4 regions of the Escherichia sp. MAL-1 genome follow, and region 3 is predicted to be linked to each of the others. Evidence: predicted binding sites of a transcription regulator. Region 3 holds the regulator's gene; each other region holds the start of a gene.

Region 1 (7,586 bases), 530 kb from region 3:
GTTTATCTTCTTTGTTTAGCGAGCCAACAATCCCGCAATCAATGCCGATATATTTCGGGTTTTCCGGGTGTTCATAGCTTACGAAGATGTTGCCAGGGTGCATATCGGCATGGAAAAAGCTGTCGCGAAAGACCTGAGTGAAGAACACCTGCACGCCGCGTTCCGCCAGCAATTTCATGTTAGTGCCGTTTTTCTCCAGCGCCGCAACATCAGACACCGGAATGCCGTAAATGCGCTCCATCACCATCATCCCTTCACTACAATAGTCAGGGTAAACTTCCGGGATGTAGAGCATCGGGCTGTCTTCAAAATTGCGCCGAAGCTGAATGGCGTTGGCAGATTCCCGCAGCAAATTCAGTTCATCAATCAATGTCTTTTCGTACTCGCGCACCACTTCGGTTGGGCGCAGACGGCGACCATCCGGCAGCAAACGCGGCACCCAGCGAGCCAGACGGTAGATAAGTTTCAGATCCGCTTTAATAACCGGCAAAATATCCGGGCGGATGACTTTAATCACCACCTCTTTACCATTCGATTTCAATCGCGCGGTATGAACCTGGGCGATAGAAGCAGAAGCCAGCGGCTTGATTTCAAAATCGTCAAACCACGCTTCTACCGGCAAGCCGCCCATTGCAGCTTCAATCTGCTGCTTCGCCAGCTTGCCATCAAACGGAGCAACTTTGTCCTGCAATAACGCCAGCTGATCGGCAATATGCGGTGGAAAAAGATCGCGGCGGGTTGATAACATTTGCCCGAACTTGATCCAAACCGGCCCCAGTTCTTGCAGGGCCAGTCGTAGTCGCTCACCTAAAAGTTTGTCTTTATGCCGATTTGGCATCCAGAATAATGAGTATCGCCATAGCCGTAGCGGCAGGGTGATACGCATTTTGGGGATCAGTTCATCAAGTCCGTAGCTTAAAAAAGTGCGAATGATGAAATATAGGCGCCGTACTTCACCTGGCGTCATTTAGCCTCCAGTTTTTCCAGCCGTTTGGTCAGGGCATCAACAGCACGCTCGACGGCAGCCGTCTCTTCCGCAAACCAGGCCACTTCAAGCGGACCGGGTGCCATACGCCACTCTTCAGTAATGGCTTCCGCCACATAACGTTGCTGGCGCTTAATGCCGTGATGCAGGAACTTTGCGCCTCCGCGCATGGCTTTGCTGATTCCTTCAGCGGCGATATCACCGGTATAAGGGGCCAGCAGTTCCGCAGGGTCGAACTCTGCCAGATCTGCCAGCGCAACGAAGTTTTGCACCACCTGAATATCGCCCTGCACTTCCAGCTCACCACTGCGAATCAGTGCGGTAAGCTGCTGGCGATCGCGAAGTTTCGGCAACACACTGGCGTAGGCGATAACGGTGCAGTCAGCATCGCCTGCCCATTCGCCCAGTACATCAACCTGGCGTTCGCTGAACACCAGAATCAATGACGTCGAAAAGCCTTTTACCTCCACGCGCAATACTTTACCCAGCAGACGCGAGCGGGCCGTTTTCAGCGCGGGTGAGCGATACAGGAAGGTGTTGAGCAGACTTTCAATTCCTGCCGTCACTAAAGGTTTAAAAGGCATTTCCGGTCTCCTGTCAGAACTTATAACCACGATGCAGCGCCACAACCCCTGCCGTCAGATTGTAGTAGTCGACACTTTCGAATCCGGCATCCTGCATCATGGCTTTCAGGGTATCCTGATCGGGATGCATACGGATGGATTCTGCCAGATAACGGTAGCTGTCGGCGTCGTTCGCGACCAGTGAGCCAATACGCGGCAGCACATGGAAGGAGTATGCATCATAGGCTTTGCTCAGCGGCTCGATAATTGGCTTCGAGAACTCAAGCACCAGCAGGCGGCCGCCGGGTTTCAGCACGCGATACATTGAACGCAGTGCTTTATCTTTGTCGGTGACGTTACGCAGACCAAACGAAATGGTGATGCAATCAAAGGTGTTATCCGGGAACGGCAGCGCCTCAGCGTTCGCCTGAACATACTCAACGTTGCCAATCACACCGATATTACGCAGCTTCTCGCGGCCCATTTTGAGCATGGATTCATTGATATCAGCAAGGACCACTTTGCCAGTTTCTCCGACCAGGCGGGAGAATTTCGCTGTCAGGTCGCCGGTGCCACCAGCCAGATCCAGCACGGTCTGCCCACGGCGTACGCCGCTGCAATCAATCGTGAATCGCTTCCACAAACGATGAATACCAAATGACATCAAATCATTCATGACATCGTATTTTGATGCCACGGAATGGAAAACGTGGGCGACCATATCCGCTTTTTGTTCCTTCGCGACGGTCTGAAAACCAAAGTGCGTCGTTTCTTGTGACTTATCCACCATCTCAATGCCTGCTCATCAAAAAATTGTTCCAGAAGTGTAACAGATTGGGCGTCGATGCCCTAGATTTCTACCCGGCTTAACTACTCCCAATGGGCTAGCGCGACTGCTGATTATATTCATCATCGCGTTGATAAGCTTCATCATTCGGCTGCTCCGGAACCGACCGAAGTCGATACTCTTCATCCTGGCTCACCGCCTGTTCAGCCAAATCCGGATTAATCTCGCGTTTAATTTCTACTCCTAAACCGCGAAACGCTTCTGCCTGCGCCAGCACATTTCCGCGCCCTGAAGAGAGTTTTTTCATTGCCTGGCGATAGTTATCCTGCGCTTTGTCGAGACTTTGACCAATCGCTGACATGTCATCGACGAACAAACGCATCTTGTCGTACAGCTTGCTGGCACGATCGGCGATTTGCTGGGCGTTGCGGCTTTGATGCTCATAACGCCACAGGTTGGCGATAGTGCGCAGCGCCACCAGCAGCGTAGTCGGGCTAACCAGCATGATATTGTTTTTCAACGCTTCGGTGATCAGCTCCGGCTGGCGGTCAAGCGCCAGTAAAAAAGCGGGTTCAACGGGAATAAACATCAGCACGTAATCCAGGGTTCGCAGCCCCGGCAGCTGTTGATAATCTTTGCGTCCCAGCAAACGGATATGGTTACGCACCGACGCGATATGTTCCTGTAGCGCGCTTTCGCGGGTGTAGTCGTCTTCGGCGTTAAAATAGCGTTCATAGGCGACCAGCGTCATTTTGGCGTCGATCACCACATCTTTTCCCTGCGGCAGGCGCACGATGACATCCGGCTGCATCCGCGAGCGGGCGTCATTTTCGATGCTGACCTGGGTTTCATATTCATACCCTTCACGCAGACCGGAAGCCTCCAGCACCCGCGTCAATACTACCTCGCCCCAGTTGCCCTGGGTTTTATTGTCGCCTTTCAGCGCGCGCGTCAGGTTGATCGCTTCCTGGGCCATTTGCGCGTTGAGTTGCTGGAGATTGCGAATTTCGTGGGTCAGGGTATGGCGTTCTTGTGCTTCTTTACCGAAGCTGTCCTGAACCTGACGGCGGAAACCGTCCAGTTGTTCACGTAGCGGCGACAACAGGCTGTTCAGACTCTGACGGTTTTGCTCATCAACCCGGCGATTGCTGTGCTCAAAAATACGGTTGGCGAGGTTTTCAAACTGCTCACTGAGGCGCTGCTCGCTGTTAATCATCTGGCGAATTTTATCGTCAGCATGTTGCTGTGCGGCTTCCATCCGCGTGGTTACTTCACGCAGATCGGCCTCCAGAGAGGTGTTAATACTTTGCAGGCTGCGCACTTCGTTATTGAGTAACTCGCACTCTGCACGCCAGTGCTCGCTTTGGGTAATTTGTTGTTTTGCCGCGCTTAACTCCGCGACCATCTCTTCACGTTCAGCTAATTGCTCGGCTTTTTGCTGCGCATGTTGATAACTGGCAAACAGCCAGCCAATTGCCACACCCACCAACGCAATAACTGCGTAAACCATGATTGAGAAATCCACAACGCCTCCTGACGCAACAACTTACCCGCACAAAATAGAATTGTGCTGTACAAACGTCCAGTTGGAAAGGCATTTCCTGCGAGGCGCTACGCAAAAATACAAAAGGCCGAACGCGTCGGCCTTCAGACAGGAGAAGAGAATTACAGCAGACGACGCGCCGCTTCCACCACGATTTTCACCGCTTGGCTTTCAGTTTGTTTCATCGTCTCAGCATTCGGGATCTCTTGCTGGGTGCGGTTAACGATAACACCCGCTACCATACCGGCACGCAGGCCCTGACTTGCACACATGGTCAGCAGGGTTGCAGATTCCATTTCATAGTTCATTACGCCCATCGCCTGCCACTCTTCCATAGAACCTTTAAAGTGACGAACTACGCGACCAGAGTAAGTATCGTAACGTTCCTGACCTGGGTAGAAGGTATCAGAAGAAGCTGTCACGCCAACGTGAGTTGTCGCGCCAATGGATTTCGCAGCTTCAACCAGCGCAGTCGTACATTCGAAATCAGCGACAGCCGGGAATTCCAGCGGTGCGAAGTGCAGGCTCGCGCCATCCAGACGGACAGACGCCGTGGTAACCAGGACATCACCCACATTAATATGCGGCTGAATAGCGCCCGTTGTACCGATACGCAGGAAGGTGCGAATGCCCAGCTGTGCCAGCTCTTCAACAGCAATAGAGGTAGACGGGCCGCCGATACCGGTAGAGCAGACGATAACAGGTTTACCATCCAGCTCTGCACGCCAGGTGGTGAATTCGCGGTGAGATGCCAGCTTAACCGGCTTATCCATCAGCGCGGCGATCTTTTCCACACGATCCGGGTCGCCAGGGACGATGGCAAGCGTAGCCCCTTGTAAATCGTTTTTAGTGAGGCCGAGATGAAAAACATCAGACTTGGACATATACAACTCCTCTGTGAATCGGTTTAGTCAGAAGAAGCAAAAAGACACTTTACCGAAGGGTTTAACATTTTTTCGTGATACTCATCACCATGACGCAAATGCGTTGCATAAATTTACCCACCAAAAGTGATTCAAATCACATAAATCACTCTTCATTCTGCAGGACTGCATAAAAGATGAGCCGATTCAGGCAATGTGATTTGTTGCATGCTGACTATAGTTAACATTGCGCAACATTTTTATAAGGGTACGGAGAATACCATGGCAACAACACAACAATCTGGATTTGCACCTGCTGCATCGCCTCTCGCTTCGACCATCGTTCAGACCCCGGACGACGCGATTGTGGCGGGCTTCACCTCTATCCCTTCACAAGGGGATAACATGCCTGCTTACCATGCCAGACCAAAGCAAAGCGATGGCCCACTGCCAGTGGTCATTGTAGTGCAGGAAATTTTTGGCGTGCATGAACATATCCGCGACATTTGTCGCCGTCTGGCGCTGGAGGGGTATCTGGCTATCGCACCTGAACTTTACTTCCGCGAAGGCGATCCGAATGATTTTGCCGATATCCCCACGTTGCTTAGCGGTCTGGTAGCAAAAGTGCCTGACTCGCAGGTGCTGGCCGATCTCGATCATGTCGCCAGTTGGGCTTCCCGCAACGGCGGCGATGTTCATCGTTTAATGATCACCGGATTCTGCTGGGGTGGACGTATCACCTGGCTGTATGCCGCGCATAATCCACAGCTAAAAGCCGCAGTGGCGTGGTACGGCAAACTGACGGGCGACAAGTCGCTGAATTCACCGAAACAACCTGTTGATATCGCAACCGATCTTAACGCGCCGGTTCTCGGCTTATATGGCGGTCTGGATAACAGTATTCCGCAGGAGAGCGTTGAAACCATGCGCCAGGCGCTGCGGGCTGCTAATGCGAAAGCAGAGATTATCGTGTACCCGGATGCCGGGCATGCATTCAATGCTGATTATCGCCCGAGCTATCATGCCGAATCTGCGAAAGATGGCTGGCAGCGTATGCTGGAATGGTTTAAGCAGTATGGTGGGAAGAAGTCGCTGTAATGAGAAAAGACCGGGTGGTATTACCACCCGGTTTGGATTTTACCCCCGACGCAAATTCTGCGCCGCCTGCACCATGTTCGCCAGTGCCGCGCGGGTTTCTGGCCAGCCGCGCGTTTTCAGGCCACAGTCCGGGTTAACCCACAGGCGCTCTGCCGGAATGCGTTTTGCCGCTTTCTTCAGCAAGGCTTCAATCCATTCCACGCTCGGTACGTTTGGCGAGTGAATGTCATAGACGCCTGGACCGATTTCATTCGGATAATCAAACTCTTCGAACGACTCCAGCAACTCCATGTCAGAACGCGAGGTTTCGATGGTGATGACGTCTGCGTCCAGTGCCGCAATCGAATCCATGATGTCGTTGAACTCGCAATAACACATGTGAGTGTGGATTTGTGTGTCATCTTTCGCCACGGCGGCGTTGATACGGAAGGCCTCCACGCCCCACTGGAGATATGCATCCCAGTCGCTACGACGCAGCGGTAAACCTTCGCGCAGCGCCGGTTCGTCAATCTGGATGATGCCAATTCCAGCGGCTTCCAGATCGGCCACTTCATCACGCAGCGCCAGCGCAATCTGTTTGGCGATGGTTTCACGGCTGACATCTTCACGCGGGAACGACCAGCAGAGAATGGTCACCGGGCCAGTCAGCATCCCTTTTACCGGTTTATCAGTCAGCGATTGCGCATACTTCGCCCACTCCACGGTGATCGGTGCCGGGCGGCTAACGTCACCAATAACAATCGGTGGCTTCACGCAGCGTGAACCGTAGCTCTGTACCCAACCGTTTTGCGTAAAGACAAACCCGTCGAGGTGCTCGCCAAAGTATTCCACCATGTCATTACGCTCAGCCTCGCCATGTACCAGCACATCCAGTCCCAAACGTTCCTGCTCAACAATGGCCTGCCTGATATGTTCCGCAATGCCCGTGCGGTAGTTATTGGCGTCGAGATTACCCTTTTTGAAATCCAGACGCAGGGTACGAATTTCCGTGGTTTGCGGGAAAGAACCAATCGTGGTGGTCGGCCACGCTGGCAGTTTAAAACGCGCACGCTGGGCTTCGGCACGCACTTCATAGACATTCGCACGCTGGCTGTCCTGGGCGGTGATCGCCGCCAGACGCTTTTCTACCGCCGGATTATGTACACGAGTAGAGTTACGACGCGCCTGAATTGGGGCGCTCCACTCTGCCAGAGCTGCCGTGTCACCACTGTTCAGCGCATCGCGCAGCAGTGCCAGTTCATGGCATTTTTGTAGGGCGAAGGCAAACCAGCTTTTCACTTCTGCATCAAGACGCGTTTCCACGCTCAGGTCGATGGGGCTGTGCAGCAACGAGCAGGAAGATGCCACCCACAAATCACGTTTGCCGACAATGTCCTTAATTTGCGCATATTTCTCAGTAAGATCGGCGCGCCAGACGTTACGACCATTGATCAGACCCGCAGACAGCAGCCAGTCAGAAGGCAGGCGCTTGTGCAGTTCAACAACGTCATCTTTACCATGTACAAGGTCCACATGCAGCCCCTGAACAGGCAGCGCAGTAATCGTGTCGAGATTTGGCGTTACGCCTTCAAAATAGGTGGTCAGCAGCAGTTTCACCTGTCCCTGGAGCGCGTCGTAAGCGGGTTTGTATGCGTCCAGCCACGCCTGTGGTAGTTCCAGTACCAGCGCGGGTTCATCAATCTGTACCCACTCGATGCCGCGTTTCGCCAGTTCTGCCAGCACTTGCTGATAAACCGGCAGAATGTCG
Region 2 (7,586 bases), 1.6 Mb from region 3:
CTGGATATTATGCTTCCGGGTATGGATGGCTGGCAGATCTTACAAACGTTAAGAACAGCAAAGCAAACCCCTGTTATTTGCCTTACTGCAAGGGATTCTGTCGATGACAGAGTCAGAGGGCTGGACAGTGGAGCAAATGATTATCTGGTAAAACCTTTTTCATTTTCTGAGTTGCTGGCAAGGGTTCGGGCACAATTAAGGCAACATCACGCTTTGAATTCAACATTAGAAATCAGCGGCTTAAGAATGGACTCTGTTAGTCAAAGTGTGAGCAGGGACAATATCAGTATTACACTGACGCGCAAGGAGTTTCAGTTACTTTGGCTACTGGCCTCCAGAGCTGGCGAAATTATACCCAGAACGGTTATTGCGAGTGAAATTTGGGGAATCAACTTTGATAGTGATACCAATACGGTGGACGTCGCCATTCGCAGGCTCCGCGCAAAAGTTGATGATCCTTTTCCTGAAAAGCTAATTGCCACAATCCGTGGGATGGGATATTCATTCGTAGCGGTAAAAAAATAATGAAAAGATTGTCTATAACCGTCCGTTTAACCTTGCTTTTTATATTGCTGCTGTCTGTTGCTGGCGCTGGAATTGTCTGGACTCTCTATAATGGCCTGGCAAGTGAGTTGAAATGGCGCGATGATACAACACTCATTAACCGGACAGCACAGATCAAGCAGTTGTTAATTGATGGGGTAAATCCAGATACGTTACCTGTATACTTTAACCGGATGATGGATGTTAGTCAGGATATCTTGATCATTCATGGTGATAGCATCAACAAAATTGTTAACCGGACAAATGTCAGTGATGGCATGTTAAATAACATACCTGCTAGTGAGACAATCAGCGCAGCTGGCATTTACAGAAGCATTATTAATGACACTGAGATTGATGCTTTACGAATTAATATTGATGAAGTTTCGCCATCATTGACGGTTACTGTGGCTAAATTGGCTTCAGCCAGACATAACATGCTTGAACAGTATAAAATTAATAGCATTATAATTTGCATTGTCGCTATTATACTGTGCTCAGTATTAAGTCCGCTGTTAATCAGAACGGGGTTACGAGAGATCAAAAAGTTGAGTGGTGTAACGGAAGCGCTGAATTATAACGATAGCCGGGAACCTGTTGAGGTTAGCGCATTACCGAGAGAACTAAAACCTCTTGGGCAGGCGTTGAATAAAATGCATCATGCTTTAGTCAAAGATTTTGAACGCCTAAGTCAATTTGCTGACGATCTCGCTCATGAACTTAGAACGCCAATTAATGCATTACTGGGTCAGAATCAGGTTACGCTCAGTCAAACCAGAAGTATCGCTGAATATCAAAAAACAATTGCCGGTAACATTGAAGAGCTGGAAAATATTTCGCGGTTAACAGAGAACATACTGTTTCTTGCCAGGGCAGATAAAAACAATGTTTTGGTGAAACTGGACTCGCTTTCTCTCAATAAGGAAGTCGAAAATTTGTTGGACTATCTTGAATATCTTTCAGACGAGAAAGAGATTTGCTTTAAGGTCGAGTGCAATCAGCAAATCTTTGCGGATAAAATTTTACTGCAACGAATGTTATCGAATCTTATTGTTAATGCCATTAGATATTCACCAGAAAAATCGCGTATTCATATAACCAGTTTTCTTGATACCAACGGATCTCTTAATATTGATATCGCCAGCCCTGGAACGAAAATTAATGAGCCTGAAAAACTCTTCCGTAGATTTTGGCGGGGAGATAATTCGCGTCATTCCGTAGGTCAGGGACTTGGCCTTTCTTTAGTCAAAGCGATTGCCGAATTACATGGGGGAAGTGCTACGTATCACTATCTCAATAAGCATAATGTGTTCCGGATTACGTTGCCGCAAAGAAATTAACATAGGGCTTCAGTACGCCATAAATTAACCGTGAAAAAACGCAGCCACGTCGTGAGTATTAACGTGGCTGCGATTGATTATGCGCTTACATTCATACGTAACAGGGATTAACCCGCATAAGCTGCCAGCATTTCCTGCGCCGCCAGTTTACCCAACGCATTCGCTGCGAAAGGACTGTCGCCGGTGAGAAGTTTACGGTCCTTATGTACTCGCCCGGTGATGTCGTCATTAATGATTTTCATGCCCATTTTCTTCAGCTCTTCGCCGAAGTACCAGGTGAGATGACCCGGCATATAGCCTATCTCTGGCGTTTGTTTGTCTGCGGCGTCTGGGAATGCGCAAATGGAATAACCATTCAGTGGGTTATCGCCGTGGCGAAGCGCCAGAAAAGCCGCCGGGCCGTGGCAAAGGGAGATAACAAAACGGTCATTTTTGATTGCCCACTGCAAAGCAGCAGCTACGTCCTGGCTTTCTGGTAAACCAATAAGTGCGCCATGACCACCAGGAACAAAGATTGCTGCATATTCGCTGTCAGCGTTGAGGCTGGCGACAACATCCGCGAGTTTCTTCGGATTGCGGAACAACGATTTATGCTGCTCAAAGAATGGCATTACTTTTTCATCTTTGTGCGGCATAGCCCAGTATTCAAACTTGGTCATCAGACCGGAAATGGTCGCCACTTCGAATTCGAAACCTGCAGCATGGAGATGATACAACGGCAGCAACGTTTCAATCGGATGGTTACCGGTCGAGAACAGTTTTCCGTTATCGGTTGGCAAATAACGTTCGTCCGCGGCGATCACCAGAATTTTATGTTTACCGCGATACGGTTTTGGATAGTCCACGCCATCAAGATCAGAGACAGGACTGGTATATTGGCTAAGCGAATATTCTGAAGGGAAGAATGCATTATCTTCAGCAATATCGACCTGCGGATTTTTACTTGTTTGAACAGTCATAGTGTATTCCTTATTGTTGCTTAGTTAGGGTAGTCACTATATTTGCGACTGAGCTGGTCGCTATTTTTAACCAGGCTGGAAAATTGAGTCAATATATCGAAAGCGGTAGTCGGCGGGTGTAAGTATGTAATGATGATGCTGCACTGGTGTTGAATATTATTCACGCCAAATTTTCCTTATTGAGCAACGTCGTCGCAAGTGGCCTCAATGATTTTAGACCATTATCAGAGGTACGGGGCGACGGGGAGAGATTTAGTGCTGTGGAATATTGTGGTGCTGATGAATATTTATATCCCGGATTGGTAGAGAAAAAGCTTATTTCATGCACTATTTTTGCAAATATTTCTATATGGGAGGCGGTTTTGTTGCAGATTAATTCATAAAGAAATGCATTTGGGTCTTGGCTGGAAGAGTCGCTGGTAGATGTTATTGTGCCAGCAGGGGCAGGGTAAGGTGCTGTATCGATATGCTTTGGCAATTGCGCGTGCCGCAGAGGGAGATAAAATGCCAATAAAAAAGCCTGAGTTCGATGAGGGACGAACTCAGGCTAGTGTTAAGTTTTACAGTAACACGCCGCGGCGCGTTGGCTGATTAGAACTGGTAGACGATACCAAATGCGAGTTGGTCGTCGGTGTTCAGTCCATGAGCGAGAACATAATCACTCTTATCAAGCAGGTTGATCTGATAAGCGGTATATACGTTCATGTTCTTATTGAAGTAATACCAGGTACCGATTTCAATGTAGTTCAGACGATCAGAATCTTTGTAACCTGCTACGTCCAGTGCTTTAGAATAGGAGTAACCGATGGATGGACGCAGACCGAAGTCGAACTGATATTGCAGAACAGCTTCGAAGTTTTGTGTTTTGTTCACAACATCACCGTCGTCGGAATTCATGTTGTGAGATTCACCGTACATCACAGCAGCATAGACGTTGTTGGCATCATATTTTGTTGACAGTGCCCAAACTTCTGCTTTTTCACCTTTACTATCACTAGACTGGAAATCAGTACGATCAGAGTTTGCGTAAGCACCAGCAAATGAGAAACCGTCAATAGTGTAAGTTACAGATAAACCATGGCCATCGCCATTTGCTTTGTAGTTGCCTGTACCTTCATTTTTACCCTGATATTGCAGAGCAAAATTTAGACCTTCAACCATGCCAAAGAAATCTGTGTTACGATAGGTTGCAACACCGTTGGTACGGTTGGTCATGAACAGGTCAGTACCAGCCCATGAATCACCGCCCCACTCAACAAACATATCAGTAAATGCTTCTGCATCATACGCGACACCGACATTACGACCATAGTCGAATGAACCAAAATCTTTGTAACTCAAACCAGCATAAGCCAAACGAGTTTGGTCAGGGTTGTGTCTGTTTGATGCTTCCAGGTCTAGTTCAAACTGACCGTAACCAGTCAATTCAGGGTTGATCTGAGTTTCACCTTTCACGCCTACACGGGCATAAGAGGTATCTTGAGAATTATCGCCTTTTTCACCATTTTCACGGTCGGTCAGAATGCGCTCACCAACCATCTTGCCGTACAAATCCAGTTTATTGCCATCTTTATTATAAATTTCAGCCGCATTTGCTGCGCCAGCAACTAATAACGCCGGGACCAGCATTGCCAGAACTTTTCTTTTCATTATGTATTCCCTTGTGATTATAATCTTCATGAATATATCAATAAGTGCCGTTATCCAAAAAAAAGCACATTTGGATACTATTCTATGAAGTTCATTTTATTTTAAAGATTACATGTAACAAATGTATTTAAAAGATTTCAAAATGTTTCTAATCTATTTAATATAATTCAGAATTATGAATTCTAAATATAAATATTCATGAAAATTATAAATGTATATCAATGTGTTATGAGTTGAGCGGAAACATAGGGGGTATCAATGATTGTTGCGCCAAACGGCTGGTGTGATCAGGCGCACATTAATGAAGGCATAAAAAAAAGCCGGCATCATGCCGGCCCAAAAAATATAAACAAGACGATAAAAGGCTAATAACGGAAGCATCATGACACAGAATAATAAAAAGGTATAATTGTAATCAGTGCTAATATATTGATTAAATGAATTAATAAAGCCAATATCAAAGATAAATAAAATCGCTCAAAACGATTTTTCCTGTATTCACTGCCGTTGCGCAAAAATTATCTATTTGTTCAAAAAATGAGTGAGTCTTGACTGGCTCATCCAATGTGGAAAAATGTGACTTTTATCACATAATAGTACTAAGTCTGAATTTTCCGGGTTATCTCAAAATGGAATACGGTTCGACAAAGATGGAAGAGAGACTCTCTCGCAGCCCTGGTGGCAAACTGGCTTTGTGGGCTTTTTATACATGGTGTGGCTATTTCGTCTGGGCAATGGCGCGTTACATCTGGGTGATGAGCCGGATCCCCGATGCCCCCGTGTCGGGATTTGAAAGCGATTTAGGCTCTACCGCGGGAAAGTGGTTAGGGGCACTGGTCGGATTTTTATTTATGGCTCTGGTCGGGGCATTGTTAGGCAGCATTGCCTGGTACACCCGACCTCGTCCCGCACGTAGCAGACGCTATGAATAAAAACTGCTAAGGTGGCTACTCTTTGGCAACGGAGCGCGTATGGACTTACAACACTGGCAGGCACAGTTCGAAAACTGGTTGAAAAACCATCATCAGCACCAGGACGCGGCCCATGACGTGTGTCATTTTCGCCGCGTCTGGGCTACGGCACAGAAGCTGGCGGCAGATGACGACGTCGATATGCTGGTGATTTTAACCGCCTGTTATTTTCACGATATTGTGAGCCTGGCGAAAAATCATCCGCAAAGGCAGCGTTCTTCAATCCTGGCAGCAGAAGAGACGCGTCGCCTGCTCCGTGAAGAGTTCGTGCAATTTCCGGCGGAGAAAATTGAGGCCGTTTGTCATGCCATTGCCGCTCACAGTTTCAGCGCGCAAATCGCCCCCTTAACCACGGAAGCTAAAATCGTCCAGGATGCAGATCGGCTGGAAGCCCTGGGAGCGATTGGCCTGGCGCGCGTGTTTGCCGTTTCAGGGGCATTGGGCGTGGCGCTGTTTGATGGTGAAGATCCGCTCGCACAGCATCGCCCGCTTGATGATAAACGCTACGCGCTGGATCATTTCCAGACTAAGTTGCTGAAGCTACCGCAAACCATGCAAACCGCAAGAGGCAAGCAGCTGGCGCAGCACAACGCGCATTTTTTAGTCGAGTTTATGGCGAAGCTCAGTGCCGAACTGGCGGGGGAGAATGAAGGTGTCGATCACAAGGTGATAGATGCGTTTTCATCCGCTGGCTGAGCGCGTGGACCTAAATGGCTGTAATTATGTTAACCTGTCGGCCATCTCAGATGGCCGGTGAAATCTATGCAGGAAAATATATCAGTAACCGATTCATACAGCACCGGGAATGCCGCACAGGCAATGCTGGAGAAACTGCTGCAAATTTATGATGTTAAAACGCTGGTGGCGCAGCTTAATGGTGTGGGTGAGAATCACTGGAGCGCGGCAATTTTAAAACGTGCGCTGGCGAATGACTCGGCATGGCACCGTTTAAGTGAGAAAGAGTTCGCCCATCTGCAAACGTTGTTACCCAAACCACCGGCACATCATCCGCATTATGCGTTTCGCTTTATCGATCTATTTGCCGGAATTGGCGGCATCCGTCGCGGTTTTGAATCGATTGGCGGACAATGCGTGTTTACCAGCGAATGGAACAAACATGCGGTACGCACTTATAAAGCCAATCATTATTGCGACCCGGCGACGCATCATTTTAATGAAGATATCCGCGACATCACCCTCAGCCATAAAGAAGGCGTGAGTGATGAGGCGGCGGCGGAACATATTCGTAAACACATTCCTGAACACGATGTTTTACTGGCCGGTTTCCCTTGTCAGCCATTTTCGCTGGCTGGCGTATCGAAAAAGAACTCGCTCGGGCGGGCGCACGGTTTTGCCTGCGATACTCAGGGCACGCTGTTCTTTGATGTGGTGCGCATTATCGACGCGCGTCGTCCGGCGATGTTTGTGCTCGAAAACGTCAAAAACCTGAAAAGCCACGACCAGGGTAAAACGTTCCGCATCATCATGCAGACGCTGGACGAACTGGGCTATGACGTGGCTGATGCAGAAGATAACGGGCCGGACGATCCGAAAATCATCGATGGTAAACATTTTCTGCCGCAGCACCGTGAACGCATCGTGCTGGTGGGTTTTCGTCGCGATCTTAATCTGAAAGCCGATTTTACTCTGCGTGATATCAGCGAATGTTTCCCTGCACAGCGAGTGACGCTGGCGCAGCTGCTGGACCCGATGGTCGAGGCGAAATATATCCTGACGCCGGTGCTGTGGAAGTACCTCTATCGTTATGCGAAAAAACATCAGGCGCGCGGTAACGGCTTCGGTTATGGAATGGTCTATCCTAACAATCCGCAAAGCGTCACGCGTACGCTGTCTGCGCGTTATTACAAAGATGGCGCGGAAATTTTAATCGATCGCGGCTGGGATATGGCCACGGGTGAGAAAGACTTTGACGATCCGCTGAATCAGCAACATCGTCCACGTCGGTTAACGCCTCGGGAATGCGCGCGCTTAATGGGTTTTGAAGCGCCGGGAGAAGCGAAATTCCGCATTCCGGTTTCGGACACTCAGGCCTATCGCCAGTTCGGTAACTCGGTGGTCGTGCCGGTCTTTGCCGCGGTGGCAAAACTGCTTGAGCCAAAAAT
Region 3 (7,586 bases):
GGTGATTGTCTCTGCGCCGTTTATGCTGGAAGCCTGTAGCTATCATATGGAAAAGGGCTTTTCCCGCGTTTATCAGCGTTACTTGCTGAACCTGTTAAAAGCCAATGCCGCGCGCAAGCTGGCAGCCTACCCCGGAACGCTGCCGATTAATCTCGCGCAGTTAAAATCGGTACGTCGCATCCGTGAATTTGACGATCTCATCACCGCCAGAATTCACGGCTACGCCGACGCTATCGACTATTATCGTCAGTGTAGCGCCATGCCGATGCTGAACCGGATCGCCAAACCGACGCTGATTATTCACGCCAAAGACGATCCGTTTATGGATCATCAGGTGATCCCGAAACCGGAAAGTCTCCCCCCGCAGGTGGAGTATCAACTGACTGAACATGGCGGTCATGTTGGCTTTATTGGCGGTACATTACTTCATCCGCAAATGTGGCTGGAGTCACGCATTCCTGACTGGTTAACAACGTATCTGGAGGCGAAATCATGTTGATTCCGTGGCAAGACCTCTCCCCCGAAACGCTGGAAAATTTAATTGAAAGCTTTGTGTTACGTGAAGGCACCGATTATGGTGAACATGAGCGTACACTTGAACAGAAAGTCGCCGACGTCAAACGCCAGCTACAGTGCGGAGAAGCGGTGCTGGTATGGTCGGAGCTGCACGAAACGGTCAATATTATGCCGCGCAGTCAGTTTCGCGAATAACCTGCAACCGTCGGCGGACGAGATAATAATGATAGCTAAGTCATGGAGTTACTATGTCTGCCAAACATCCGGTCATTGCGGTAACAGGATCCAGCGGCGCGGGGACCACCACCACCAGCCTCGCGTTTCGTAAAATATTCGCGCAGTTAAATCTGCATGCAGCTGAGGTGGAAGGCGACAGTTTTCACCGTTACACCCGCCCGGAAATGGACATGGCGATCCGCAAAGCGCGCGACGCCGGGCGGCATATCAGCTACTTCGGCCCCGAGGCTAACGACTTCGGCCTGCTGGAACAAACCTTCATTGAATACGGTCAGAGCGGCAAAGGGAAATCTCGCAAATATCTGCATACCTACGATGAAGCCGTACCGTGGAATCAGGTACCGGGGACATTCACCCCCTGGCAACCTTTACCGGAACCCACTGATGTACTGTTTTATGAAGGTTTACACGGCGGCGTAGTCACGCCACAGCATAACGTTGCGCAGCATGTGGACTTACTGGTCGGCGTGGTGCCTATCGTTAACCTTGAGTGGATTCAAAAACTGATCCGCGACACCAGCGAGCGCGGGCACTCACGAGAAGCAGTGATGGACTCAGTAGTGCGTTCAATGGAAGACTATATCAACTACATCACACCGCAGTTTTCCCGCACCCATCTTAACTTCCAGCGCGTTCCCACCGTCGACACTTCAAACCCGTTCGCGGCAAAAGGTATCCCGTCGCTCGATGAAAGCTTTGTGGTGATCCATTTTCGTAATCTGGAAGGGATCGATTTCCCCTGGCTGCTGGCGATGTTGCAAGGCTCATTCATTTCCCACATCAATACGTTAGTGGTACCGGGCGGCAAAATGGGTCTGGCAATGGAATTAATTATGCTGCCGCTGGTGCAACGATTGATGGAAGGAAAGAAAATCGAGTAACTCTGCTATTACGCCGGATAAAATACTATCCGGCTTCACAACGGGATAGTTAAGTCACGCGGCAACCACTTCATACGAGTGAGTAATATTCACCGCTTTTTCCAGCATCAACGCCACTGAACAATATTTCTCGGCAGAGAGATCAACCGCACGCGCAACCGCTGCGTCTTTCAGGTCGCGACCGGTGACGATAAAATGCAGATTAATGTGCGTAAACAGGCGTGGTGCCTCTTCGCGGCGTTCAGAGGTCAATTTTACTTCACAATCGACCACATCCTGACGCCCTTTTTGCAGGATCGAAACCACATCGATGGCACTGCAACCACCCGCCGCCATCAACACCATTTCCATCGGACTTGGTGCTTTATCGCCTGAGTTGCCGTCCATTAAAATCTGATGACCAGAGGCGGATTCGCCCAGAAAAGTTAACCCTTCGACCCACTTCACTCGCGCTTGCATTTTTGCTACTCCACTGCGTCAATTTTCCTGACAGAGTACGCGTACTAACCAAATCGCGCAACGGAAGGCGACCTGGGTCATGCTGAAGCGAGACACCAGGAGACACAAAGCGAAAGCTATGCTAAAACAGTCAGGATGCTACAGTAATACATTGATGTACTGCATGTATGCAAAGGACGTCACATTACCGTGCAGTACAGTTGATAGCCCCTTCCCAGGTAGCGGGAAGCATATTTCGGCAATCCAGAGACAGCGGCGTTATCTGGCTCTGGAGAAAGCTTATAACAGAGGATAACCGCGCATGGTGCTTGGCAAACCGCAAACAGACCCGACTCTCGAATGGTTCTTGTCTCATTGCCACATTCATAAGTACCCATCCAAGAGCACGCTTATTCACCAGGGTGAAAAAGCGGAAACGCTGTACTACATCGTTAAAGGCTCTGTGGCAGTGCTGATCAAAGACGAAGAGGGTAAAGAAATGATCCTCTCCTATCTGAATCAGGGTGATTTTATTGGCGAACTGGGCCTGTTTGAAGAGGGCCAGGAACGTAGCGCATGGGTACGTGCGAAAACCGCCTGTGAAGTGGCTGAAATTTCGTACAAAAAATTTCGCCAATTGATTCAGGTAAACCCGGACATTCTGATGCGTTTGTCTGCACAGATGGCGCGTCGTCTGCAAGTCACTTCAGAGAAAGTGGGCAACCTGGCGTTCCTCGACGTGACGGGCCGCATTGCACAGACTCTGCTGAATCTGGCAAAACAACCAGACGCTATGACTCACCCGGACGGTATGCAAATCAAAATTACCCGTCAGGAAATTGGTCAGATTGTCGGCTGTTCTCGTGAAACCGTGGGACGCATTCTGAAGATGCTGGAAGATCAGAACCTGATCTCCGCACACGGTAAAACCATCGTCGTTTACGGCACTCGTTAATCCCGTCGGAGTGGCGCGTTACCTGGTAGCGCGCCATTTTGTTTCCCCCGATGTGGCGCAGACTGATTTATCACCCCGATATCAACTATGCACTTCGACAAACGCTGGTGCTATGTTTGCCCGTGGCCGTTGGGTTAATGCTTGGCGAATTACGATTCGGTCTGCTCTTCTCCCTCGTTCCTGCCTGTTGCAATATTGCGGGCCTTGATACGCCTCATAAACGTTTTTTCAAACGCTTAATCATTGGTGCGTCGCTGTTTGCCACCTGTAGCTTGCTGACACAGCTACTACTGGCAAAAGATGTCCCCCTGCCCTTTTTGCTGACCGGATTAACGCTGGTACTTGGCGTCACTGCTGAGCTGGGGCCATTGCACGCAAAATTGCTTCCCGCATCGCTGCTCGCCGCCATTTTTACCCTCAGTCTGGCGGGATACATGCCGGTCTGGGAACCATTGCTCATCTATGCGTTGGGCACTCTCTGGTACGGATTGTTTAACTGGTTTTGGTTCTGGATCTGGCGCGAACAACCGCTGCGCGAGTCACTAAGTCTGCTGTACCGTGAACTGGCAGATTATTGTGAAGCCAAATACAGCCTGCTTACCCAGCACACCGACCCTGAAAAAGCGCTGCCGCCGCTGCTGGTGCGCCAGCAAAAAGCGGTCGATTTAATTACCCAGTGCTATCAGCAAATGCATATGCTTTCCGCGCAAAACAATACCGATTACAAGCGGATGCTGCGTATTTTCCAGGAGGCGCTGGATTTGCAGGAACATATTTCGGTCAGTTTGCATCAGCCGGAAGAGGTGCAAAAACTGGTCGAGCGTAGCCATGCGGAAGAAGTTATCCGCTGGAATGCGCAAACCGTCGCCGCTCGCCTGCGCGTGCTGGCTGATGACATTCTTTACCATCGCCTGCCAACGCGTTTTACGATGGAAAAGCAAATTGGCGCACTGGAAAAAATCGCCCGCCAGCATCCGGATAATCCGGTTGGGCAATTCTGCTACTGGCATTTCAGCCGCATCGCCCGCGTGCTGCGCACCCAAAAACCGCTCTATGCCCGTGACTTACTGGCCGATAAACAGCGGCGAATGCCATTACTTCCGGCGCTGAAAAGTTATCTGTCACTAAAGTCTCCGGCGCTACGCAATGCCGGACGACTCAGTGTGATGTTAAGCGTTGCCAGCCTGATGGGCACCGCGCTGCATCTGCCGAAGTCGTACTGGATCCTGATGACGGTATTGCTGGTGACACAAAATGGCTATGGCGCAACCCGTCTGAGGATTGTGAATCGCTCCGTGGGAACCGTGGTCGGGTTAATCATTGCGGGCGTGGCGCTGCACTTTAAAATTCCCGAAGGTTACACCCTGACGTTGATGCTGATTACCACCCTCGCCAGCTACCTGATATTGCGCAAAAACTACGGCTGGGCGACGGTCGGTTTTACTATTACCGCAGTGTATACCCTGCAACTATTGTGGTTGAACGGCGAGCAATACATCCTTCCGCGTCTTATCGATACCATTATTGGTTGTTTAATTGCTTTCGGCGGTACTGTCTGGCTGTGGCCGCAGTGGCAGAGCGGGTTATTGCGTAAAAACGCCCATGATGCTTTAGAAGCCTATCAGGAAGCGATTCGCTTGATTCTTAGCGAGGATCCGCAACCTACGCCACTGGCCTGGCAGCGAATGCGGGTAAATCAGGCACATAACACTCTGTATAACTCATTGAATCAGGCGATGCAGGAACCGGCGTTTAACAGCCATTATCTGGCAGATATGAAACTGTGGGTAACGCACAGCCAGTTTATTGTTGAGCATATTAATGCCATGACCACGCTGGCGCGGGAACACCGGGCATTGCCACCTGAACTGGCACAAGAGTATTTACAGTCTTGTGAAATCGCCATTCAGCGTTGTCAGCAGCGACTGGAGTATGACGAACCGGGTAGTTCTGGCGATGCCAATATCATGGATGCGCCGGAGATGCAGCCGCACGAAGGCGCGGCAGGTACGCTGGAGCAGCATTTACAGCGGGTTATTGGTCATCTGAACACCATGCACACCATTTCGTCGATGGCATGGCGTCAGCGACCGCATCACGGGATTTGGCTGAGTCGCAAGTTGCGGGATTCGAAGGCGTAATGCAGGCTAAACCATCGGATAAGGCATTCACGCCGCATCCGACATCTTTTGCCTGATGCTTCGTATTTACGCCCCAACCACCTTCGCCACCGCGTGGGCGAAACGTTGCATCCCTTCATCGATATCCGCATCTTCCACCACCAGCGACGGTGCAAAACGCATCACATCCGGTCCGGCATTCAGCACCATTACGCCAGCCTCTGCGCCCGCATACAGGAAATCACGCGCCCGACCTTTGTACTGTGGTTTCAGCTCTGCGCCAATCAACAGCCCCATACCGCGAATATCGCTAAATACATCGTACTGCTGATCGATCTTCTGCAGATGGTCAACAAAACGCTGGCGTTTCGCCTGAATGCCTTCCAGCACTTCAGGGGTATTGATGATATCAAACGCCGCCCCCGCTACTGCACAGGCCAGAGGATTACCGCCGTAGGTGGAACCGTGAGAACCAGGATGAAACGCAGAAGCAATTTCCGCCGTGGTCAGCATGGCGCTAATCGGGAAGCCGCCGCCTAACGCTTTCGCAGAGGTCAGAATATCCGGCGTAACGCCGTAGTGCATGTAAGCAAACAAATCGCCGGTCCGCCCCATCCCGCACTGCACTTCATCAAACACCAATAATGCCTGATGTTGATCGCACAGCTCGCGCAAGCCCTGCAAAAACTCTGGCGTCGCTGCCGTCACACCGCCCTCGCCCTGGATCGGCTCAACCACCACCGCACAGGTGTGATCATCCATCACCGCTTTCACTGCATGGAGATCGTTAAAGGGAACGTGGATGATGTCTGCCGGTTTCGGCCCAAAGCCGTCGGAATATTTTGGCTGCCCACCCACCGAAACGGTAAACAGCGAGCGACCATGAAAAGCGTTATGGAAGGCAATAATTTTGGTTTTGAACGGGCTATGACGCACACAGGCGTAATGGCGTGCCAGTTTAAAGGCGGTTTCGTTAGCTTCCGTGCCGGAGTTCATAAACACCACGCGTTCGGCAAACGTTGCCTCAATCAGTTTACGCCCAAGACGCAGCGCCGGTTCATTGGTGAAAACGTTACTGATATGCCACAGAGTTTCGCCCTGGGTTTTTAACGCGTTCACCAGCGCAGGATGGCAATGGCCCAACGCCGTAACTGCAATGCCACCCGCGAAATCGACATACTCCTTGCCTTGCTGATCCCAGATTCGGCTGCCCTGACCTTTTACCGGAATAAACTCTGCCGGAGCATAAATCGGCAGGATCACTTCATCGAAAGTCGCGCGTGTAATTGCTGTTTGTTCAATTGCCATCTCATGATCACCCTGTTACGCATAAACAAATGTGAAATTATAACCACAAAATATGCATAAAAAATCACTAAATGGCAATCAGAAATCAGCGATGCAGGAAATTAGCCAGCAGTTGATGTCCTTGTTCGCTAAGAATACTTTCTGGATGGAACTGCACACCTTCCAGATCCCACTGGCGATGGCGAATCCCCATAATCTCGCGGGTTTCGCTCCAGGCCGTCACGTCAAAGCACGCTGGTAATGAGTCAGGTTCCACCACCAGCGAATGGTAGCGTGTCACGGTAAGTGGATTTGCCAGCCCCCGAAATACGCCCTCACCGTTATGTGTAATCGGCGAGGTTTTGCCGTGCATGACCTTTGCGGCGCGCACAACTTTACCGCCAAATGCCTGCGCCATTGCCTGATGACCGAGGCAGACGCCAAGAATCGGCAAGCGCCCGGCATAGTGGCGAATAACGTCAAGGGAGATCCCGGCTTCATCTGGCGTACAGGGGCCAGGTGAGATGACAATTTTTTGTGGTTTAAGGGCGTCGATATCCGCCAGCGTCAACGCATCGTTGCGCTTAACCAGCACATCCGCCCCCAGTTCACAAAAGTACTGGTAGAGGTTCCAGGTAAAAGAATCGTAGTTATCTATAAGCAGGATCATGGCGGCTCCGGTACGAAAGAACCACGCTATTTTACTCAGATTCCCCGGCTTCGCTTACCACTTTGCTAAATATCATCTGCAGCGCGGTGAGATCCCCCATTGCCCCACTCTGATTTGCCTGATTCCAGGCTTCTTTTTCGATACCCTGCCAGCTCAGTTGATATCCGGCATGAATCGCCAGTTGCTCGAAGAAGATCCGCTGTGCCAGTCCGCTTCCCACACGGAAGGGATGCAGCACGTTGATTTCACAATAGTAATGCGCCAGCCGCTCGACGAACTTCGCTTTCTCCAGGCCAACCAGATAACCTTCTTCCTCCAGATCCTGCATCAGGGCATTGCCCTCTTTTTCGATATAAGCAAAGTGGCAGAACGGCGTATCGCCCTGATAAATATCAACTTCACGCAGTTGCCCCGCCCAGTCGAAAATATCCTGATACAGCTGGCGATGGATAGTGCGCAAATGCGGTAAACCGCGCACCAGC
Region 4 (7,586 bases), 2.0 Mb from region 3:
TTTTATCTGCTTCAAAATTACCTTCTTTCAGGAAGTACACTTCATCTGCTCGTTTGGCGATGCTGGCGATAGCGGTATCGTATTCGCCGATTTGACCCTGGTTGGAAAACCACCAGGTCTGGAAGCCCGCGCGATTTGCCAGGGTGACAAAGTTATCCTGAAACTGTGGTTTGCCATCGACAACGCGATTGAGCGTTAAGCCAAGCGATTTCTGCGTGGAGCCACTGGCGGCAATGTAGTCAGCAAATATCAAACCGTTAACGCTGCTGGCAAACGGGGTATTGTCCCAGTGACCGCCAAAGGCACCGAGGGCATCGCGACGCGCGCTTTCACCGATCACCACCACATAGGTCTGATACTTCGGCTTAACGGCAGTGACCGTCCAGGTATCTTTCATTCCGGAAAGTTTTGCCATCCGTTCTTGCTCTTCAATCACCTCGTTATTATTGACGATGACATCCTTAGCAAAACGAAATACCGGATAGCCAGTATCTTTCAGTTTAAATACGCCACCCCAGGCCAGGTTTTGCACGGGAGCAACAAAAAATGTCGCCACACTGAATACCAGACACAGGCTGTCGAAGGTATTCCAGCGCGCTTTTTCATTCTCTTTTTTTCGCCTGATTGCTATTACGCCGAGCGCAAAAATAAATAAGCCGACCAGGTAGCTGTACCACGGAAAAATCGTCAGGATTTCGGTCGACTCTTCCATATTGGTGGAGTGCAATGCCAGCAATGTATTGAAATTAGGCGCGCCGTAGGCCTGAGCAAAAGGGAAATAACAAGCCGCCACCAGCGAACTGACACCGACCAGAACTTTTTGTACGCGAGGCAATGTTCGCCATAGCAAAAGCAAAATAGCCGTAAACGCAGCGGTGTAGAGCAAACTGAAGGGGTAACCTAAGCCGAGGTTAATTAATAGCGACTGTAAAAAGTAGAACGCAGTCCACGGGCTAAATACCCGGCTACGGGTAACAAGCGATTCTTTGAGGGTTAAATTCATATGCCACTATCGTAACAAACGCCATGTGCTTACCCTGGCGTCAAGGGTCAATACCTGCAAGAGTGCGTGAAGAGTGGAAAGGGGTCCGCATCCGCGAGCCGCAATATACGCAGGGCTGCAAGAAGATAGAGCGAGCCGCCGTTCAGGTCAACTACTGACGAACAAATCTTTTGCGAAGGGGATTGCAAATCCGACAAAAAGTGGGGTTTTTCAGACCAAAACGCGTTATGCCTGCATGAAAGCAGGAGTGAAGCGGCGTACCGCGACGCCGCTATTTATCGGAAGGTTTATCTTGCTGCGGTTTGTTGTTGACCATATCGCACAACATAGAGAGCAGCATTAACCGTACTTTAAAGGGAGAATGACTAAACACGCGCATACACCTCTTGAACTCATTCATAAGACCTCCTGACTTGCTAATCCCGTCGATCCTTGAGGGATGATTGCATTACATACAGATATAGCACAGGCTATATTATATAGCTATTGCTAAAACGTTAATTTTTTGTACCTTCGCAACTCTGGTTTACAATGTGCGCACGAAATGAGAACGCTATGTATGCGTCACCATAATGAGGAAGCACAATGAGTCGTCGCGCAGGTACGCCAACAGCAAAAAAAGTGACGCAGTTAGTGAACGTGGAAGAGCACGTTGAAGGGTTCCGCCAGGTCAGAGAGGCGCATCGGCGCGAGCTTATTGATGATTACGTTGAGCTGATTTCTGACTTGATCAGGGAAGTGGGGGAAGCTCGTCAGGTGGACATGGCTGCTCGTCTGGGAGTTTCGCAACCGACGGTGGCTAAAATGCTTAAGCGGCTGGCAACCATGGGGCTGATTGAAATGATCCCCTGGCGTGGCGTGTTTTTAACGGCAGAAGGAGAGAAGCTGGCGCAGGAAAGCCGCGAGCGACATCAGATAGTCGAAAATTTCTTGTTGGTGTTGGGCGTCAGTCCGGAAATCGCCCGTCGCGACGCGGAAGGCATGGAGCACCATGTTAGTGAAGAGACGCTCGACGCTTTTCGTTTGTTTACCCAGAAACACGGTGCCAAATGAGCCTGCCTTTTTTACGCACGCTGCAAGGCGATCGTTTTTTTCAGTTATTAATTCTTGTTGGTATCGGATTAAGCTTTTTCGTGCCCTTTGCACCGAAATCCTGGCCTGCTGCTATCGACTGGCACACCATCATCACCTTAAGCGGCCTGATGCTGCTGACCAAAGGTGTGGAGTTAAGCGGTTATTTTGATGTGCTGGGGCGCAAAATGGTGCGCCGCTTTGCTACGGAGCGTCGGCTGGCGATGTTTATGGTGCTGGCGGCGGCGCTGCTTTCTACCTTTCTGACCAACGATGTCGCGCTGTTTATTGTTGTTCCGCTGACTATCACGCTAAAAAGACTGTGTGAGATCCCGGTTAATCGGCTGATTATTTTTGAGGCGCTGGCAGTCAACGCTGGTTCGCTACTGACGCCAATTGGCAACCCGCAAAATATTCTTATCTGGGGACGTTCTGGTCTTTCGTTTGCCGGATTTATTGCCCAAATGGCACCGCTGGCTGGCGCAATGATGCTGACGCTCCTGCTCCTGTGCTGGTGTTGTTTCCCTGGAAAGGCGCTGCAATACCATACGGGGGTGCAAACACCGGAGTGGAAACCGCGGCTGGTGTGGAGTTGTCTGGGGCTGTATATCGTCTTTCTGACGGCGCTGGAGTTCAAACAAGAGCTGTGGGGACTGGTGATTGTGGCGGCAGGCTTTGCGCTGCTGGCACGTCGCGTGGTGCTCAGTGTGGACTGGACGCTGCTGCTGGTGTTTATGGCGATGTTTATCGACGTCCATTTACTGACCCAGCTTCCAGCGTTGCAAGGCGTGTTGGGTAACGTGAGTCATCTATCTGAACCCGGGTTATGGTTAACGGCAATCGGTTTATCGCAGGTGATCAGTAACGTGCCGAGTACCATATTGTTGCTGAACTATGTGCCGCCGTCTTTATTACTGGTATGGGCGGTAAACGTAGGTGGCTTTGGGTTATTACCCGGATCGCTGGCAAATTTGATTGCGCTACGTATGGCGAACGATCGCCGCATCTGGTGGCGTTTCCATCTCTATTCAATACCGATGCTGTTGTGGGCGGCGTTGGTGGGATATGTTTTGTTAGTTATACTCCCGGCCAACTAGGGTCTGGCAAATAAAAAAGGCGGATTATGAGTCCGCCTTTTGCTTTAAGTTTTGAAGATTAATTCAGACGAACCGGCATCCCGGAGCGGTTTTTAATCGCTTCATCAAGAACAACCTGGTCAACATCTGGCTGACCGGTCACTGTTTGCACGCTCTTCGTCAGGGTAATTGGCACAATTTCCTGACCTTCAAACTGGGCTTCGGTGGTAGACAGCGGGTTATGGACTTCAATATAACGGCTGCCGTCTGGCTCGGTGGTCGCTTTTACCGGCTCATCAATAAACTGTACGCGGGTACCGACCGGTACTTTCTCGAACAGGAATTTGATGTCTTCGTTACGCAGACGCACACAACCATGACTTACACGCAGGCCGATACCGAAGTTGGCGTTGGTGCCATGGATAGCGTACAGGCGACCGATGTAGAGTGCATACAGCCCCATCGGGTTATCCGGACCTGCCGGAACGACAGCCGGAAGCGGTTCGCCCGCAGCGCGGTACTCTGCGTGCATTTTGGCGGTCGGCGTCCAGGTCGGGCCTGCTTTCTTACGCTCAACTTTGGTGGTCCAGTTGATAGGCGTATCTTTGCCTAACTGACCAATGCCGATCGGCAGCACGATAACGGTGTTGGTCCCTTTCGGATAGTAATACAGACGCATCTCTGCACTGTTAATGACGATGCCTTCATGAACGGTATCCGGCAGGATCAGCTGCTGCGGAATGTTCAGTACAGTACCGCCTTTCGGCAGGAAGGTATCCACACCCGGGTTCGCTTCCATCATATTGGAAAGCCCCATCTGGTACTCCGCGGCAAAATACTCCAGCGGCTGAGTGTTACCTTCAGGAATGGTGATCACCTGATTCTGACCAACCAGGCGACTCCCGTCGGTTGGCAGAGGATAAGTTACCGCAGAGGCGGTACTGCAAAAGCCGACAACAGCGAAGGCCGCTGCGAATAATGTTTTCAATTTCATATTCATGTTAAGCGAGATTTTGTGCCTGGCAGGCCATTGGGTTGAGAATATTAGAGTATTGGAAGCGCATTATAAGTTCATTCCAGCTCACAGTGAAATCAGATGTGTACGAAATCACATTTTTTGCCTTTGGCTTGAGTGTAGACCTTAAGCGAGGAGCAGGATCTTCTTTCAGACTTATGGCATAATGCGCGGTTTGTCATATCTCTTTTCAGGATACGCCTGTGTTAGTTTCCAGTAACGTCACCATGCAGTTCGGCAGTAAGCCGTTGTTTGAAAACATTTCCGTCAAATTTGGCGGCGGCAACCGTTACGGCCTGATTGGCGCGAACGGTAGTGGTAAATCCACCTTTATGAAGATCCTCGGCGGCGACCTTGAGCCGACGCTGGGTAACGTTTCCCTCGATCCCAACGAGCGCATTGGTAAACTGCGTCAGGATCAGTTTGCCTTTGAAGAGTTCACTGTGCTGGATACGGTGATCATGGGGCATAAAGAGTTGTGGGAAGTGAAGCAGGAGCGCGACCGCATCTATGCTTTGCCGGAAATGAGTGAAGAAGACGGCTATAAAGTGGCCGATCTGGAAGTTAAATACGGCGAAATGGACGGTTACTCTGCGGAAGCTCGCGCCGGTGAACTGTTGCTTGGCGTGGGAATTCCAGTGGAACAGCACTACGGCCCGATGAGTGAAGTTGCTCCTGGCTGGAAGCTGCGTGTGCTTCTGGCGCAGGCGCTGTTTGCTGATCCGGATATTCTCCTGCTCGACGAACCGACCAACAACCTCGACATCGACACCATTCGCTGGCTGGAACAGGTGCTGAACGAGCGTGACAGCACCATGATCATCATCTCGCACGACCGTCACTTCCTTAACATGGTCTGTACCCACATGGCGGATCTGGATTACGGCGAGCTGCGCGTTTATCCGGGTAACTACGATGAGTACATGACGGCGGCGACCCAGGCGCGTGAACGTCTGCTGGCCGATAACGCCAAGAAGAAAGCGCAGATTGCTGAGTTGCAATCTTTCGTTAGCCGCTTTAGCGCCAACGCCTCGAAATCTCGCCAGGCAACTTCGCGCGCGCGCCAGATTGATAAAATCAAACTGGAAGAGGTGAAAGCCTCCAGCCGTCAGAACCCGTTCATCCGTTTTGAACAGGATAAGAAACTGTTCCGTAACGCGCTGGAAGTGGAAGGTCTGACCAAAGGGTTTGATAACGGTCCGCTGTTTAAAAATCTCAACCTGCTGCTGGAAGTGGGTGAAAAACTGGCGGTACTGGGTACCAACGGCGTCGGTAAATCAACGCTGCTGAAAACGCTGGTGGGCGATCTGCAACCGGACAGCGGCACCGTAAAATGGTCTGAGAACGCGCGCATTGGTTACTATGCTCAGGACCACGAATATGAGTTTGAAAATGATCTGACCGTGTTCGAATGGATGAGCCAGTGGAAGCAGGAAGGCGATGACGAGCAGGCGGTACGCAGCATTCTCGGTCGTTTGCTGTTCAGCCAGGACGACATCAAAAAGCCAGCTAAAGTGCTTTCCGGTGGGGAAAAAGGGCGGATGCTGTTTGGTAAGTTAATGATGCAGAAGCCGAACATTCTGATCATGGACGAACCGACCAACCACCTGGATATGGAATCCATTGAGTCGCTGAACATGGCACTGGAACTGTATCAGGGCACGCTGATCTTTGTTTCTCACGACCGTGAGTTTGTAAGCTCCCTGGCGACCCGTATTCTGGAAATCACCCCGGAACGCGTGATCGACTTTAGCGGTAATTATGAAGATTACCTGCGTAGTAAAGGGATCGAGTAATATTATGCTGGCTCTACAGAGGTAATCTCTGTGGGGCCGCGCTACATTCAAAGTATATTATGTGGGTGAGACAACTCACTCTCTGAATATCGCCTGGATGAGCGTTTACCTTCAAAGTTTATAAAATAAACAGGCATCTCATTTTTAAAATGCCAAAAAACATCAATAATTGTTCCCACACTGTTCTTTGTTTTAACCCACACAGATTGACCAATATAAAATTTCAAATCCGGCACGATGTGATATATCACTGGATCGATTTTAAATGTTTTCTCGCCATAGATTACTGAACACCATTTATCATCAATACTTATACATTTAAATATCTTTCCTGCTGGTTTTAAATTGATAAACTCTAAGAAATGATCAGGCGAGACTAAATGGCTTCCATGTTCAGGATACCAGTTACATATACCATAACGCTCTATAATCTCCATAATATGTATATCCTGAATTTTTTAATTTAAATTATGTTTTAACTTTATGGCATTCTCATTAACATTTCTTTTAATCTGTTTATAAGGGATATATCGTTATTGCAATCCAAAGGCGTTAAATGGTCCAGAGCCGGAATTTTATTCTCAATCCAGGTAAGATAATACTCATCACCAATCCTCCCATAAATGACACTTGCTAATATTAAATCATCATTAAATTTCCTTGCTAATCCTTGTACTTTTTCAATGTCTTTATACGCTTCATATAATTTTGAGAAAACAATCCAATTCTCATTCCCTGAATAATATCTTTCCAGATGATGCATTTTGATAACCCTCAAATAATGTTAGATCAAAACCTATCGTATCCCTTTCTAAAGGTGTGGAGATGTTAGCATGCCCTGTATTGACTTCCCAGCCTTCGATCTGATGAGTAACATTATGCAAGTTGGTGAAAAAACGTTTATGAAACTGCGCGATCCCCTTGACGATGAATATTACTTACAGGGGCCTGGAACCACATTAGTGGCAGAACTGATTGAACAAGATGAGTGTAATGTTCATTGAGAAATCGGGGCAATTGCCCCGACTTTCGTTAAAGAGTAAACGGCGCTTTATTATCCAACACAGCCTGAATCACATTCAGCGCGCCTTCATGATTATTATCACCGGTAGCGTAACGGGCGATTTGTTTAATGTTTTCCGCAGCATTGCCCATCGCAAAGGAATAACGCGCTATTTTCAGCATCTCCGCATCGTTACCGCTGTCGCCAATCGCTACCACATTTTGCGGTGACAGATCCCAGCGTTTCAGTAACCGCGTAATACCATTCGCTTTATGCAGGCCGGGAATAATCAGGTCGATAAAGCCAAAGCCGCTGGTGACGGGTTTCATAATGCCATCGAGCGCTACGTGCAGTTTGTCGATCACTAACGGGATTTGTTCATCCGGCAGGTTGAGCGAAAATTTGAACAGTACGTCGTCAATCTCCTGATAATCTTTTACAGGTTTCAGGCGATGGTAGTGTTTTGCCATCAGTGCGACGAATGCTTCGGGGGCGTTTTCGCTGACATACGCGCTTTGCAAACCGCAGGCGACAAAATTGAGTTGCTTGTCTTTCAGCAATTCGCCAATAACAATTCGCGATTCATGTCGGGTTAATTCGCCGTGGAACAGTTGCTTGCCAT

The links. The regulator CRP, encoded in region 3, controls carbon source genes, mostly activating them, when cyclic AMP is high. The targets are predictions, from matches to a motif close to ATGTGANNNNNNTCACAT.
Region 1: a site for CRP is predicted at 4,887-4,904, ahead of udp (uridine phosphorylase). Genes of this name have one in related genera too.
Region 2: a site for CRP is predicted at 5,067-5,084, ahead of drpB (cell division protein DrpB). Genes of this name have one in related genera too.
Region 4: a site for CRP is predicted at 4,247-4,264, ahead of ACU8XX_RS16445 (ABC-F family ATPase). Genes of this name have one in related genera too.

What each region holds. Positions count from the first base shown of each region.
Region 1 covers NZ_CM129609.1:4,796,896-4,804,481, forward strand. Annotated here, with positions in the region: gene ubiB (ubiquinone biosynthesis regulatory protein kinase UbiB) at 1-967, opposite strand, end outside; gene ubiJ (ubiquinone biosynthesis protein UbiJ) at 964-1,569, opposite strand; gene ubiE (bifunctional demethylmenaquinone methyltransferase/2-methoxy-6-polyprenyl-1,4-benzoquinol methylase UbiE) at 1,583-2,338, opposite strand; gene rmuC (DNA recombination protein RmuC) at 2,433-3,860, opposite strand; gene udp (uridine phosphorylase) at 4,001-4,762, opposite strand; gene ACU8XX_RS23900 (dienelactone hydrolase family protein) at 5,024-5,839, shown strand; gene metE (5-methyltetrahydropteroyltriglutamate--homocysteine S-methyltransferase) at 5,879-7,586, opposite strand, start outside.
Region 2 covers NZ_CM129609.1:1,951,000-1,958,585, forward strand. Annotated here, with positions in the region: gene hprR (response regulator transcription factor HprR) at 1-525, shown strand, start outside; gene hprS (two-component system sensor histidine kinase HprS) at 525-1,883, shown strand; gene hchA (glyoxalase III HchA) at 1,991-2,842, opposite strand; gene ACU8XX_RS09390 (porin) at 3,434-4,492, opposite strand; gene drpB (cell division protein DrpB) at 5,143-5,424, shown strand; gene ACU8XX_RS09400 (phosphohydrolase) at 5,464-6,159, shown strand; gene dcm (DNA-cytosine methyltransferase) at 6,226-7,586, shown strand, end outside.
Region 3 covers NZ_CM129609.1:393,659-401,244, reverse strand. Annotated here, with positions in the region: gene ACU8XX_RS01855 (hydrolase) at 1-499, shown strand, start outside; gene ACU8XX_RS01850 (YheU family protein) at 493-711, shown strand; gene ACU8XX_RS01845 (phosphoribulokinase) at 765-1,634, shown strand; gene ACU8XX_RS01840 (OsmC family protein) at 1,689-2,093, opposite strand; gene crp (cAMP-activated global transcriptional regulator CRP) at 2,395-3,027, shown strand; gene ACU8XX_RS01830 (YccS/YhfK family putative transporter) at 3,078-5,168, shown strand; gene argD (bifunctional acetylornithine/succinyldiaminopimelate transaminase) at 5,235-6,455, opposite strand; gene pabA (aminodeoxychorismate synthase component 2) at 6,541-7,104, opposite strand; gene ACU8XX_RS01815 (putative adenosine monophosphate-protein transferase Fic) at 7,136-7,586, opposite strand, start outside.
Region 4 covers NZ_CM129609.1:3,288,089-3,295,674, reverse strand. Annotated here, with positions in the region: gene opgE (phosphoethanolamine transferase) at 1-1,003, opposite strand, end outside; gene mntS (manganase accumulation protein MntS) at 1,275-1,403, opposite strand; gene mntR (manganese-binding transcriptional regulator MntR) at 1,589-2,056, shown strand; gene ACU8XX_RS16455 (anion transporter) at 2,053-3,171, shown strand; gene ldtB (L,D-transpeptidase) at 3,230-4,150, opposite strand; gene ACU8XX_RS16445 (ABC-F family ATPase) at 4,369-5,961, shown strand; gene ACU8XX_RS16440 (DUF6960 family protein) at 6,009-6,398, opposite strand; gene ACU8XX_RS16435 (hypothetical protein) at 6,443-6,724, opposite strand; partial or broken gene ACU8XX_RS16430 (hypothetical protein) at 6,840-6,965, shown strand; gene ybiV (sugar-phosphatase YbiV) at 6,994-7,586, opposite strand, start outside.